DNA from 3 places in the Streptomyces sp. TLI_053 genome. Region 2 is predicted to be linked to each of the others. Evidence: riboswitches for the same ligand, from Rfam matches in the RefSeq annotation. Region 2 holds a riboswitch; each other region holds the start of a gene.

Region 1 (4,571 bases), 6.3 Mb from region 2:
GTCGAAGTGGTGACCGGCGACGCCGTCGGCCCGCGACTGCGCCAGGCGTGGGCCAGCGCCCGCGAGCAGATCCGTCAGCTCGAATCCCCGCCCTACTTCCCCCAGGGCGAAGCCGTCGAGGACGCGCTGGCGACCCTCGCCCGCGGTGTGACGCAGCGGGTCGTCTACTCGAAGGCGTCACTGGAGATGCCCGGGCGGCTGGAGTCGGCCATCGAACCGTGCGTCGAGGCCGGCGAGCTGGCCCGGGTGGCGCCGACGGTACCGGTCAAGCTGGTGATCATCGATGAGGCGTACGCACTGGTGTCCCTGTCGATCAGGGAGACGGACGTGCACAACACCATGCTGGTGGTGCAGCCGTGCGGCCTGCTCTCCGCACTCCTCGCACTCTTCGAGCAGACCTGGCAGCAGGCGCTCCCCTTCCACGGCCGCGCCACCCGCCCGGCCGGCCTGCTGCCGGCCGACCGCCGCCTGCTCCGCCTCCTCGCCGGCGGTGCGAGCGACGAGGTCATCGCCCGCGAACTGGGCATCAGCCGCCGCACCTTCTTCCGCCGGCTCCAGACCCTGATGGCCCGTCTGGGCGCCGAGAACCGCTTCCAGATGGCCCTCCAGGCGCAGCGCTCCGGCTGGCTGTAGCTCCCGCCCGCCGGCGCACCCGCCCCCACCGGCCGCGGACCGACGGCAGACCGGCCTCGGACCCGCCGCGAGGTCGGACGCGGGTCGGACGCAAGGTCGGACGCGGGTCGACAGCGCCCTGACCAAGCCTGATACCTTTCGATCGCCGTGGTGTTCGGGAAACCGGTCGAAGTCCGGTGCGGCCCTCGCCACTGTTGCCGCGGAGTACCGCGGCCCTCGCTGACCGGCTTCCCCCGCGGTCAGGACCACTGGGCGGCCGGACGAGCCACCCGGGAAGGTCGGCCGCGGCACGTCGATGCGGAAGCCAGGAGACCGGCCACGGCACGACATGTTCCACGAGGGTCTTGGAGAACACGTGCCCAGCGGTCTGCTGCATCCGTTCCGTTCCATATGTTCCGTTCGTCCTACTCTTCCCGCACGCATCGCACGCCCGCCACGTGCCGGGCGAGCGGCCGCCGCCGTCCTGCTCGTCGGCGTGCTCGGAGGGTGCGCCGGCGCCCCCGCTCCCGCCGCGTCCGGCGGCTCGACCGTGAGTGGCGCGCCGGTCGACCTGGACAACTGCGGGACCACCGTGTCGGTCGGTACGCCGCCCGAACGGCTGGTGACGCTCAACCAGGGTGCCACCCAGGTGGCCCTGGCCCTCGGCCTGGAGTCCCGGATGGCCGGTACCGCCTACCTCGACGACGCCGTCCCGGAGAAGTGGAAGGCGGCCTACGACTCCGTCCCGGTGCTCTCCAAGGAGTACCCGACGAAGGAGAAGCTCCTCGCGTCCCGCCCCGACTTCCTGTACGCCTCCTACGCCAGCGCCTTCACCGACAAGGCCGTGGGCTCCCGGGAGGAACTGCGCGGCCAGGGCATCCCGTCGTACGTGTCCCCGTTCGGCTGCTCGGACAAGAGCAAGGTCGCGCCGACGACCTGGCAGGCGATGTGGGGCGAACTGAACGACGTCGCCAAGGTCTTCGGCGTCACGGAGCGGGCCACCGCGATCCAGCGGGGGCAGGAGCAGCAGCTGGCACAGCTCGGGGCGACGGCCGCCGGCAAGGGCCTGAAGGTCCTGTGGTTCGACTCGGACACCAAGACGCCGTTCGTCGGCGCCGGTCACGGCGGGCCCCAGCTGGTGCTCGACGCCGTGGGCGCCGCCAACGTCTTCGGGGACCTGCCCGGCGGCTGGCAGAACGTGAGCTGGGAGAAGGTCGTCGCCGCGGACCCGGACGCCGTCGTGATCGCGGACGCCGACTGGGACACCGCCCAGTCCAAGATCGACTACTTGCAGGGCGACCCGGTGCTGAGCAAGCTCACCGCCGTGCAGCGCAAGGCCTTCGTGGTGGTGCCGTTCTCCGAGTCGACCCCCGGTGTGCTGCTCGCCGACGGCGCCGCCCGGGTGTCCGCGGGACTGAGCCGGCTGCACCAGGGTTCATGAGCACCGCGCCCCACCCCGTCGCGCGGCCCGCCGGCCGGGGCCGCGCGACGGCGGCCCTGACCGTCGGCGCGGCCCTGCTGCTGGCCACCGTGCTGCTCGGCCTGGCCGTGGGCTCGCAGCACGAGCCGGTCCCGACCGTGATCGACGTCGTGATGCGCCGGCTCGGGCTCGGCAGCCCGGACGTGACGCTGCTGGACGACCGGATCGTCTGGCAACTGCGACTCCCCCGGGTGCTGGGAGCGGCTGCCACCGGCGCCGGGCTGGCGGTCTGCGGCGCGGTGCTGCAGACGCTGACCGGGAACGACCTGGCCGATCCCTTCCTGCTCGGGATCTCGGACGGAGCCGCCGCCGGCGCGGTCACCGTGATCGTCCTCGGCGTCGGCGTGACCGGTGCCGTGGGCACCGGCGCGGTGGCGACGGCGGCCTTCGCCGGCGCCCTGCTCGCCGCCACCGCCGTCCTGGCACTGGCCGGCGCCCGCAACCGGTCGCTGCCGACCACCCGGACCGTGCTCGCCGGCATCGCGGTGGGACAGATGTGCGGGGCCTTCACCTCGTTCGTCGTGATGGTCCTCGGGGACCGCAACGCGGCGCGCGGCGTCATGGAGTGGACACTGGGCTCCGTCGCCGGCGTGCGGTGGCCCACCGCCGTCTTCCTGACCGCGGTCGCGCTGATCGGCGTGACGGTCCTGACCTCCTCGGCCCGCGACCTGGACGCCTTCGCCTTCGGCGAGACCTCCGCCCGCTCCCTCGGCGTCCACGTGGAACGCACCCGCTGGCTCCTCGTCGCCACCGCCGCCCTGGTGACCGCGTGCCTGGTCGCCAACACCGGCGTCATCGGCTTCCTCGGCCTGGTCGTACCGCACGTGGTCCGTCTCGCCTGCGGACCGCGCCACGCGCTGCTGCTGCCCGTGTCGGCGCTGGTGGGCGCGTCCCTCCTGGTGGGCAGCGACATCGTGGCGCGCTCGATCCTCCCCGATCGGGAGATCCCCGTCGGCGTCGTCACGGCCGGGCTCGGAGCGCCCTTCTTCGCCTGGCTGCTGTGGCGCCAGGGGCGGGCCGACGGGAGCGCCCTGTGACCGCGACGCCCCCCGTCGAGCTGCGCGTGGAGGGACTTCGTGTGCGCGTCGGCGCGGCCACGCTGCTGGACGGGATCTCGCTCGTGTTCGGCCCCGGCCGGATCACGGGCCTGCTCGGGCCCAACGGCGCCGGGAAGACCACCCTGCTCCGCACGGTCGCCGGGCTGATCCGGCCGACCGCGGGGCGGGTCCTCCTGGACGGAACCGACCTCCACACGCTCACGGCCCGCCGACGCGCCCGGCAGGTGGCCTTCATGGAGCAGCAGGCGGACACCCGACTCCCGCTGACGGCCCGCCAGGTCGTCGAGCTCGGACGCACACCGCACCGCGGCCGCTGGCCCGTACCGGCGAACGCCGCCGCCGACGCCCACGAGAAGTCCGTTCTCGCCGGCGCCGTCGCCGCCGCCGACGTCGGCCACCTGCTCGACCGGCCCTGGCCGACGCTGTCGGGCGGCGAGCGACAGCGTGTCCAGCTCGCGCGGGCGCTGGTGCAGGAGCCCGGCGTGCTCCTGCTCGACGAGCCCACCAACCACCTCGACCTGCGCCACCAGCTCGGCTTCCTGGAAACCGTCCGCGGACTGGGCATCACCACGGTCGCCGCGCTGCACGACCTCGAACTCGCCGCCGCCTACTGCGACGAGGTCGTCGTCCTGCTCGACGGCCGACTCTTCGCCCACGGGCCCGTCGCCGAGGTGCTCACCTCCCCCACGATCGCCCGGGTCTACGACGTCGACGTCACCGTGGAGCGGCACCCCCGGCACGACAGACCGCACATCCGGTGGAACGGACTGCTCCCCGAAAGGACGACCCCATGACTTCTCCTGCCCAGGACGGCGCCGCCCACGGCAGTGCCGTGCTCCTGGTCGGCATGTCGATCGGGGAAGTCGTCCGCCGTGACGAACTCCTCCGGACGGCGGCCTCGCAGCGGGCCTCGATCGCCTTTCTGCAACAGGGGGACCCGTCCCTGTCGGCCGAGCTGACCAGGCTGGCCGACGCGGGCACCGGGACCGTGGTCGTGATCGGTGTCCGCCTGGCGGCCTCCGGCCCGGCCCATTCCTGGCTGCGGCGGATCGCCGCGCACTGGTGGCGCGAGCGGGCGGGCCACCGTCCCGAACTCCTCGTCGCGACCCGCCTCGCCGATTCGCCGGACGCGGTCACCGCGGTGTCCTCGGTGACGAAGGCCATCACCGGCACCGAGCCCGGCCTCACGTCCGCGGCCTGGGAGGAGGTCCCCGGGCACCGGCACCAGGTCATGGTGTGCCGCGGCCCGCGCTGCACGGCCGTCGGCGCCGAGGCGGTCCAGCGGGAGCTGGTGCGGAAGCTGGCCGAGCTGGGCCTCGGCGACGACGACGTGCTGCTCACCCTGACGGGGTGCCAGTTCCCCTGCAACCAGGCTCCCGTCGTCAGCGTGCAGCCGGACGACGTCTGGTACGGGAGGATCG
Region 2 (4,571 bases):
AAGTCGGGAGGTGCCGTGACGCAGTACGCCGGGGGTGGATCCGTCCCCCCACGTCCCGTCGCCCCGCCGGTGCCGGGGTATCCGGTGGCGGCCGGGACGGTGCCTGCTCCGATGGTCGTTCCGTTGCCGTTGCCTGTTCCGGCGGCTGTTCCGGCGCCTCTGCCGGTTCCGGTACCGGTACCGGTGCCTGTTCCGGCGCCCCTGCCGGTGGGCGCCTCGACGGACTCCTCGGGGCCGCCGACCGTTCCGCTGCCGGTGCTGCCGTCGCCTCCGCCCGGACCGGTGCCGGCCCCGGCGCCGGCGCCCGCCCCGGCTCCGGCCTCGCCGCCCGCGCCCGCCCCGGTGCCCGCCGGGTCCACCGGGCACTTCCTGCTGCCCTCCGGCGCGCCCGTCCAGCTGCCCGCCAGGCCACCGCAGCAGCACGCCCCCGCCGGCCCGATCGCGGTGCTGCTGATCGGCCCCGCCGGCGCCGGCAAGACCACCGTCGCGCGGCACTGGGCCGAGCGCCGTCCCAGCCCGACCGCGCACATCAGCCTCGACGACGTCCGGGAGTGGGTGCAGTCCGGCTTCGCCAACCCGCAGTCCGGCTGGAACAACGCCTCCGAGGCGCAGTACCGGCTGGCCCGCCGGACCTGTGGCTTCGCCTGCCGCAACTACCTCGCCAACGGTATCTCCTGCATCATCGACGACGCGGTCTTCCCCGACCGCCCGGCGATCGGCCTCGGCGGCTGGAAGCGGCACATCGGACCCGGCATGATCCCGGTGGTGCTGCTGCCGAGCCTCGACTCGGTGCTCCACCGCAACGCCCGGCGCAGCGGGAACCGACGGCTCGGCGACGAGGAGGTGGCGCGGATCCACGGCCGGATGGCCGGCTGGTACAACTCCGGGCTGCCGATCATCGACAACTCCCACCTCGACGTGGCCGCCACCGCCGCCGAGCTCGACCGGGTGATCCTGGCCCGGCTGATGGGCATCCCGGTCCGCTGAGGGGCCCGCGCACCCGGCGGGTCTGTCGGTGCCGACTGCGATGATGGACGGGTCCTGAACGTTCCACCGGGGGAGCCGCGCCCGTGCCGGAAGGCCACATCATCCACCGCCTCGCCGCCGAGAACCACCGTGCCTTCGGTGGCCGGGCGGTCCGTGCCAGCAGCCCCCAGGGGCGGTTCGCGGACGCCGCCGAGCTGATCGACGGGCGGGAGCTGGAGGCCGCCGAGGCGGTCGGCAAGCACCTGTTCCTCGGCTTCGGCGAGGACGCCTGGGTGCACATCCACCTCGGCCTGTACGGCGGCTTCACCTTCGCCGCGATCGGCGACGGACCGGTGCCGCCCCCCGTCGGCCTGGTCCGGTTGCGGCTGGAGAACGACGAGCACGTCGCCGATCTGCGCGGCCCCAACACCTGCGAGCTGATCACCGGCGCCGAGAAGGCCGCGGTGGCGGCCCGGCTCGGCCCCGACCCGCTGCGCGCCGACGCCGACCCGGACGCCGCCTGGCGGCGGATGACGAGCAGCAGGACGACGGTCGCGGCCCTGCTGCTGGACCAGAAGGTGCTGGCCGGGGTGGGGAACGTCTACCGCGCCGAGGTGCTGTTCCGGCACGGCATCGATCCGCACCGGGCGGGGCGCGAGCTGCTCCGGGCCGAGTGGGACGCGATCTGGGCCGACCTGGTCGCGCTGATGCGCGAGGGCGTCGGCGCGGGCCGCATCGACACCGTGCGCCCCGAGCACACCCCCGAGGCGATGGGCCGCCCGCCGCGGGTCGACGACCACGGCGGCGAGGTGTACGTCTACCGGCGGGCCGGGATGCCGTGCCTGGTCTGCGCCACCGAGGTCCGGGCGGAGGAGCACGCCTCCCGCAATCTGTTCTGGTGCCCCTCCTGCCAGCCGGCGGGCGTCCCGGTCCGCTGACCGGTCCGTCGACCGGTCCGTAGACCGGGCCGCCGGTCGGCCGGGGTCAGCCGGTGGCCGCGTCGTGCTCGTCGTGCTCGTGCCGGCCGTGGTGCCCGGAACGCTCGTGCTGCTCGTGCTGCTTGTGGGGCTCATGGGGCTCGTGGTGCGTGTGCCGCTCGGGAGTGTCGACGGCGCACGCGTCCAGCAGGGGGCGCAGGTCCGCGTCCACGAGCCGGTAGCGCACGACGCGTCCCTCCTTCTCGCCGATCACCGCCCCCGCCGTCCGCAGCAGCCGCAGGGCCTGGGACACGGCGGGGTCGCGCATGCCGGTGGCGACCGCCAGGTCGCTGACGGCGAGCGGCCCGGTGCGGTGCAGCGCCAGCAGCAGGGCGAGGCGGCCCGGGTCGGCGAGCAGCGAGAACCGCTCGGCCCAGGAGCGGACGTGGGCGGTGTCGCCGATCGCCGCGATGGCCTCGCAGACCCGGTGCCCGTCGATGGTGCGGTGGCCCGCGCGGTCGGCCGGAACGAGATGCATACGGGCCATTCTCGCAGGCCGGACGCTGTGATCCTGGACACCTGCGCAGGTGCGCAGCCTTGCAAGGGTCGTCGCCCGCCCCCTACGGTGTTGCCCGCCGTGGTGCTCGGGAAGACCGGTGACGGACCCTCAGGGGTTCCAGTCCGGAGCGGCCCTCGCCACTGTGATCGGGGGGAAGTGTCCGTACCCACGTCGCCACTGGGCGCCTCGCGCGTCCGGGAAGGCGGGTACGGGAGCCCCGTCAGCCAGGAGACCGGCCGCGGCATCTCACGAAGTGTTTCCACGAGGTGCTGGAGCGTGATCCCAGGATGACCCTGCCCGAAACCGTCGCCGCCCCGGCGGCGCCCACCGCCCTGCCCACCTTCCGATGGCGGCGGGAGGACACCGTGCGGACCGCCGGCCTGATGGGCGTGATCCTGGCCATGCACGTGGTGGCCTTCGGAACGCTGATCTTCCTGGTCGCGCCGGAGAAGTACGAGGTGGGCACGCAGGTCTTCGGGGTGGGCCTGGGGATCACCGCGTACACCCTCGGCATGCGGCACGCCTTCGACGCCGACCACATCGCGGTGATCGACAACACCACCCGGAAGCTGATGGCGGACGGCAAGCGGCCGGTCTCGGTCGGCTTCTGGTTCGCGCTCGGGCACTCCTCGATGGTGGTGCTGATGGCCGCCCTGGTGGCGGGCGGCGCGCAGCTGGCCAGCACCCTGATGGACGACGAGTCCAGCACCCACCAGTGGCTGGGCGTGGTCGGCACCTCGGCCTCCGGTGCCTTCCTCTACCTGATCGGCGCGCTCAACCTGGCCGCGCTGTTCGGCATCCTCAAGGTCTTCCGCTCGATGCGGGAGGGCCGGTTCGACGAGGCGGAGCTGGAGGACCACCTCAACTCGCGCGGCCTGCTGGCCCGGGTGCTGAACCGGGCGACCCGCTCGATCACCCGCCCCGGCCAGATGTTCCCGGTCGGCATGGTGCTCGGCCTGGGCTTCGACACCGCGACCGAGGTCACCCTGATGGTGATGGCGGGCTCCGGCGCGGCGTCCGGCCTGCCCTGGTACGCGATCGTCTGCCTGCCGCTGCTGTTCGCGGCCGGGATGAGCCTGTTCGACACCCTGGACGGCACCTTCATGAACTTCGCCTACCAGTGGGCGTTCTCCAACCCGGTGCGCAAGGTGTACTACAACCTGACCATCACCGGGCTGTCCATCGCGGTGGCGTTCATCATCGGGACCATCGAACTCGTCGGCGTCCTGCACGAGAAGTTCGACCTCACCGACCCGGTGACCGGCTGGATCGCGGACATCACCCTGGACAACGTCGGCTACGCCATCGTCGGCCTGTTCGTCGCCGTCTGGGCCGCCGCCATCGCCTACTGGCGCCTCGCCGGCGTCGAGCAGAAGTGGGCCACTCCCGCCACCCCCGCCCCCGCCACCGCCGACCCGGCCCCCGCCACCCCCGCCCCCACCGGCGGCGCCGAGTAGTCCGGCCCGGGCCCGGGTGGGGGCGTTCGGCGGGCGGATCGGGGGCGGGGTTCGTAGGCTCGACCCATGGCTGATGCGTACGCGGGCCGGCGGGAGCGGTTGCGGGAGCACTGCAGTGCGTCCGGGACCGACGCGGCGCTGATCACCCGGGCGGCGAACGTGCGGTACCTCACCGGGTGTCCGCCGTGCGGGGCGACCCTGTTGCTGACCCGGGACCGGGCGCTGCTGGCGCTGCCCGACGACCTGCCGCCGGACGACACCGGGGAGCACCTGATCTCGCCCGAGGTGACCAGGCTGGAGGTGGCGGCCGGGGCGGACACCGCGCTGGCCGCGGCGGGCGCCGCGGCGGGGCTGCGGCTGGCCGGGCTGGCGGTCGAGGAGCACGATCTGACGGTCACCCGGCACCGGGCCGTGGCCGGGCTGGTCGAGGGCACCCGGCTGGCGGACGTCGGACAGGCGGTCGAGCGGCTGCGGGTGGTCAAGGACGAGTACGAGATCGCCGATCTGCGGATCGCGGCGGAGATCGCCGACCAGGCGCTCGGCGAGCTGCTGGAGTCGATCCTGGTCGGCCGGACCGAGCGGCACCTGGCGATGGAGCTGGAGCGCCGGATGATCGACCACGGCGCGGACCGCGCGGCGTTCCCGGTCTCGGTGGGCACCGGCAGCCACTCC
Region 3 (4,571 bases), 3.3 Mb from region 2:
GCCGTGCTGATCCCGCGCGAGAGCGCCCCCTCGACCGCCGCCGTCGCCCCGCCGCCGCCCCCGCTGAGCTCGGCCGAGCCGGGCGAGCTGTGCTCCACCGCGCAGAACCGCTACCCCTCGCAGCCGGTCGACTCTGGGCGCTACGTCATCAACCCCAACGAGTGGAACGCCACCGGCGGCCTGTGCGTGCACGGCGGCAGCGACAGCGCCGCCTTCACGGTCACCCGCAGCGCCGTAGCCCGCGGCAACCTCACCGACCCGGCCCGCGGCCCCGGCGCCTACCCCCACATCAGCACCCCGCTCGGCGGCGACGGCGTCAGCCCGCTGCCCATCGCCGTCGACGACCTGCGGTACGCCACCAGCACCTGGCGCACCACCCAGGTGGACGGCGGCGTCTGGAACGCCTCCTACGACCTCTGGTACAGCACCACCCGGGGCAGCTGCTCGTTCACCGAGAGCGCCGAGGTGATGATCTGGCTGCGCGGCAACGGCACCTCGCCGTTCGGCAAGCAGTCCGGCGAGCTGCGCAGCGGCGGCCAGGCCTACCGGGTGTACGAGGCGCCGAAGAAGAGCAGCCACACCCTGATCACCTACGAGGCGGCCTCCGCCACCAACGTCGTCACCGACCTCGACCTGCGTGCCTTCACCCGCGACGCGGTCCAGCGCGGCTACGTCCCGGCCGGCTCGTACCTGTGCGCCGTCCAGGCCGGCTTCGAGATCTGGGAGGGCGGCGCGGGCCTCGGCACCGACACGTTCTCGTTCGAGGTCGCCGCGGGCCGTCCCAGCGGCGCGATCACCTCCGCGGTGCCCGGCTACTGCCTGGACAGCCGGGTGGCGGGCGATCCGGCCGCGGTCGGCGCCGCCACCTGCGACGGCTCCCCGGCGCAGAGCTGGACCATGGGCGAGGACGGCTCGGTGAGCCAGGCCGGACGCTGTCTGGAGGACCCCGACATCGGGTTCCCGGTCCTCACCGGCTGCACCCGCAGACCCGACCAGCGGTGGCGGGCCAACGACGCCGGGCAGCTGCTCAACGAGGACTCCGGGAAGTGCCTGGAGAACCCCGCGACGGGCCCCACGGGCACCGGGAACGGCCCCCAGGTGCGGATGAGGCTGTGCGCCGCCAAGCCCGCCCAGGAGTGGCACAGGCCGCTCTGAGGGGCGCCGAAAGCCCCCGCAGCCTATCGCACCCGACCCGCGACACGCAGCGCCGCGACACTACATGTGGTGCTTCGTCGGACGAGCGCCACTAGATGTATGCTCACTCCTGCTGTCGAAGCAGGGGAACCCGGTGTGAATCCGGGACTGCCCCGCAGCGGTGTGCGGCCGCCTCCCCCGGGAGCCCGCGAGTCCGAGTACCTGCCGACAGCGTGCCGGCGCCTCCCCGCAGAGGCCATGCGCACCAGCACCAATTTCCGGGCCTCGCGGGCGGGCCGGGGACGAATCGCGCGCGGCGCCCACGGGCTCGCGCGGCGTACTCCCCTGCCCCGAACGGTCCGGTCCCCGATCCACCTCCGTCGACCGCCGCCAGGAGAGAAGCGCCTTGACCACCGCTGCCTCAGTCGTCCTGCCCGCCCAGGGTTCCAGCTCCGTCCCCGCCGACCCGACGGTCGCCGACCCCGGCGGTTCGCTCCTGCGGCTTCTCACCGACCGCAGCGCCGACCTCCCCCAGGTGGACCCCGGTCACGTCGCCGCCGCCGCGCTCCGCGGCCGCCACGCCGGCTCCGACTTCGCCGAGCTGCGCGGCCTCGCCGTCGACGCCGCCGCGTCGATGATCGCCGAGGACCCGCAGTACTCGAAGCTCGCGGCCCGGCTGCTCGCGCTGGAGATCGTCGACGAGGCGGCGACCCAGGGCGTGGTCTCCTTCTCCACCTCGATCGCCGTCGGCCACGCCGAGGGCCTGATCGGTGACACCACCGCCGCCTTCGTCGCCAAGCACACCGCCACCCTGGACGCGCTGGTCGACACCAAGGGCGACGACCGGTTCGAGTACTTCGGCCTGCGCACCGTCCAGAGCCGCTACCTGCTGCGCCACCCGATCACCCGCAAGGTCGTCGAGACCCCCCAGTACTTCCTGCTCCGTGTCGCCTGTGGCCTGGCGGTCGGCGACACCGAGCAGTCCGTGCGCGAGGTCGCCGAGCTGTACCGCCTGATGAGCCGGCTGGAGTACCTGACCTCCTCGCCGACCCTCTTCAACTCCGGCACCCGGCACCCGCAGATGTCCAGCTGCTACCTGCTGGACTCGCCGCTGGACAACCTGGACTCGATCTACTCCCGCTACGCGCAGATCGCCCGGCTGTCCAAGCACGCCGGCGGCATCGGCCTGTCCTACTCCCGGATCCGCTCCCGCGGCTCGCTGATCCGCGGCACCAACGGCAAGTCCAACGGCATCGTGCCGTTCCTGCGCACCCTCGACTCCTCGGTCGCCGCCGTCAACCAGGGCGGCCGCCGCAAGGGCGCGGCCTGCGTCTACCTGGAGACCTGGCACGCGGACATCGAGGAGTTCCTCGAGCTGCGCGACAACACCGGTGAGGAGGCGCGCCGCACCCACAACCTGAACCTGGCGCACTGGATCCCGGACGAGTTCATGCGCCGGGTGAACGCCAACGCCGACTGGTCGCTGTTCTCCCCCGCCGACGTGCCCGAGCTGGTCGACCTGTGGGGCGCCGAGTTCGACGAGGCGTACCTGAAGGCCGAGCTGGCCGGCAAGGCCGTCCGCACCATCCCCGCGCAGACCCTCTACGCCCGGATGATGCGCACCCTGGCGCAGACCGGCAACGGCTGGATGACCTTCAAGGACGCCTCCAACCGCGCCGCCAACCAGACCGCGCTGCCGGGCCGCACGGTGCACAGCTCCAACCTCTGCACCGAGATCCTCGAGGTCACCGACGACTCCGAGACCGCGGTCTGCAACCTCGGCTCGGTCAACCTCGGCGCCCACGTCGCCGCCGGTGCCACGGCCGCCGACCTGCTGAACGCGATGGACTGGGACCGGCTGGACGCGACCGTCCGCACCGCCGTCACCTTCCTCGACCGCGTGGTGGACATCAACTTCTACCCGACCCCCGAGGCCGGCGCCTCCAACAACCGCTGGCGCCCGGTCGGCCTCGGCGTGATGGGCCTGCAGGACGTCTTCTTCCAGCTGCGGATCGACTTCGACTCCGCCGAGGCGAAGACCCTGTCGACCCTCATCTCCGAGCGCATCATGCTCACCGCCTACGAGCGCTCCGCCGACCTGGCCGAGCAGCTGGGCCGGCACGAGGCGTACGACGAGACCCGCGCCGCCCGCGGCGAGCTGCACATCGACCACTTCCCGACCGCCGCGCCGGAGTGGGCCGACCGCTGGGACGCGCTGCGCGCCCGCATCGCCACCACCGGCCTGCGCAACTCGCTGCTGCTCGCGATCGCGCCGACCGCGACCATCGCGTCCATCGTCGGCGTCTACGAGTGCATCGAGCCGCAGGTGTCCAACCTGTTCAAGCGCGAGACCCTGAGCGGCGAGTTCCTCCAGGTCAACCCGTACCTGGTGCGCGACCTCAAGGAGCTCGGCGTCTGGGACCAGCAGACCCGGGACTCGCTGCGCGACGCCAACGGCTCCGTGCAGGAGCTCGGCTGGCTGCCCGCCGAGGTGCGTTCGCTGTACCGCACCGCCTGGGAGCTGCCGCAGCGCGCGCTGATCGACCTGGCGGCCGCCCGGATGCCGTACATCGACCAGAGCCAGTCGCTGAACCTGTTCATGGCCGCGCCGACCATCGGCAAGCTCAGCTCGATGTACGCCTACGCGTGGAAGGTCGGTCTGAAGACCACCTACTACCTGCGCTCGCGTCCGGCCACCCGGATCGCCCAGGCCGCGTCGGGCGCCGCCCGCGCCGCCGCGCCGGTGCCGGTGAACACCCCGACCATGACCCCGGAGGAGGAGGCCGCACTGGCCTGCTCCCTGGAGAACCCCGAGTCCTGCGAGGCCTGCCAGTAATGTCCGACGACCGCGAGAAGATGCTGCTCGACCCCGGGTTCGAGCTGACCCTGCGCCCGATGCGCTACCCGTCGTTCTACGACCGGTACCGCGACGCCATCAAGAACACCTGGACGGTGGAGGAGGTGGACCTGCACTCGGACGTCGCCGACCTGGCGAAGCTGAGTGAGGGCGAGCGGCACATGATCGGCCGGCTGGTGGCGTTCTTCGCGACCGGTGACTCGATCGTGTCGAACAACGTGGTGCTGAGCCTGTACAAGCACATCAACTCCCCGGAGGCGCGGCTCTACCTGAGCCGTCAGCTGTTCGAGGAGGCCGTGCACGTCCAGTTCTACCTGACGCTGCTGGACACCTACCTTCCGGACCCGGAGGACCGCAATGCGGCCTTCGCCGCGGTGGAGAACATCCCCTCCATCCACCAGAAGGCGCAGTTCTGCTTCAAGTACATGAACGCGGTCGACCACATCGACTCGCTGCAGACCAAGGACGACCGGCGGGCGTTCCTGCTGAACCTGATCTGCTTCGCGGCGTGCGTGGAGGGTCTGTTCTTCTACGGCGCGTTCGCGTACGTGTACTGGTTCCGGAGCCGGGGCCTGCTGCA

What was found. Region 2 has a riboswitch for cobalamin ahead of nicT (Nickel transporter NicT). Riboswitches for the same ligand answer to the same signal wherever they lie in the genome.
Region 1: it holds a riboswitch for cobalamin, as region 2 does, so the genes downstream of both, BLU95_RS04000 (ABC transporter substrate-binding protein) here and nicT (Nickel transporter NicT) in region 2, are expected to answer to the same signal.
Region 3: it holds a riboswitch for cobalamin, as region 2 does, so the genes downstream of both, BLU95_RS15915 (ribonucleoside-diphosphate reductase subunit alpha) here and nicT (Nickel transporter NicT) in region 2, are expected to answer to the same signal.

The regions. Positions count from the first base shown of each region.
Region 1 covers NZ_LT629775.1:1,084,286-1,088,856, forward strand. The annotation lists gene BLU95_RS03995 (helix-turn-helix domain-containing protein) at 1-633, shown strand, start outside; cobalamin riboswitch at 765-968, shown strand; gene BLU95_RS04000 (ABC transporter substrate-binding protein) at 1,163-2,053, shown strand; gene BLU95_RS04005 (FecCD family ABC transporter permease) at 2,050-3,129, shown strand; gene BLU95_RS04010 (ABC transporter ATP-binding protein) at 3,126-3,944, shown strand; gene BLU95_RS04015 ((2Fe-2S) ferredoxin domain-containing protein) at 3,941-4,571, shown strand, end outside.
Region 2 covers NZ_LT629775.1:7,351,857-7,356,427, forward strand. The annotation lists gene BLU95_RS30805 (AAA family ATPase) at 112-987, shown strand; gene BLU95_RS30810 (Fpg/Nei family DNA glycosylase) at 1,071-1,904, shown strand; partial or broken gene BLU95_RS30815 (ArsR/SmtB family transcription factor) at 2,086-2,421, opposite strand; cobalamin riboswitch at 2,505-2,697, shown strand; gene nicT (Nickel transporter NicT) at 2,730-3,899, shown strand; gene BLU95_RS30825 (M24 family metallopeptidase) at 3,966-4,571, shown strand, end outside.
Region 3 covers NZ_LT629775.1:4,008,131-4,012,701, forward strand. The annotation lists gene BLU95_RS15910 (GH12 family glycosyl hydrolase domain-containing protein) at 1-1,155, shown strand, start outside; cobalamin riboswitch at 1,217-1,378, shown strand; gene BLU95_RS15915 (ribonucleoside-diphosphate reductase subunit alpha) at 1,541-3,970, shown strand; gene BLU95_RS15920 (ribonucleotide-diphosphate reductase subunit beta) at 3,970-4,571, shown strand, end outside.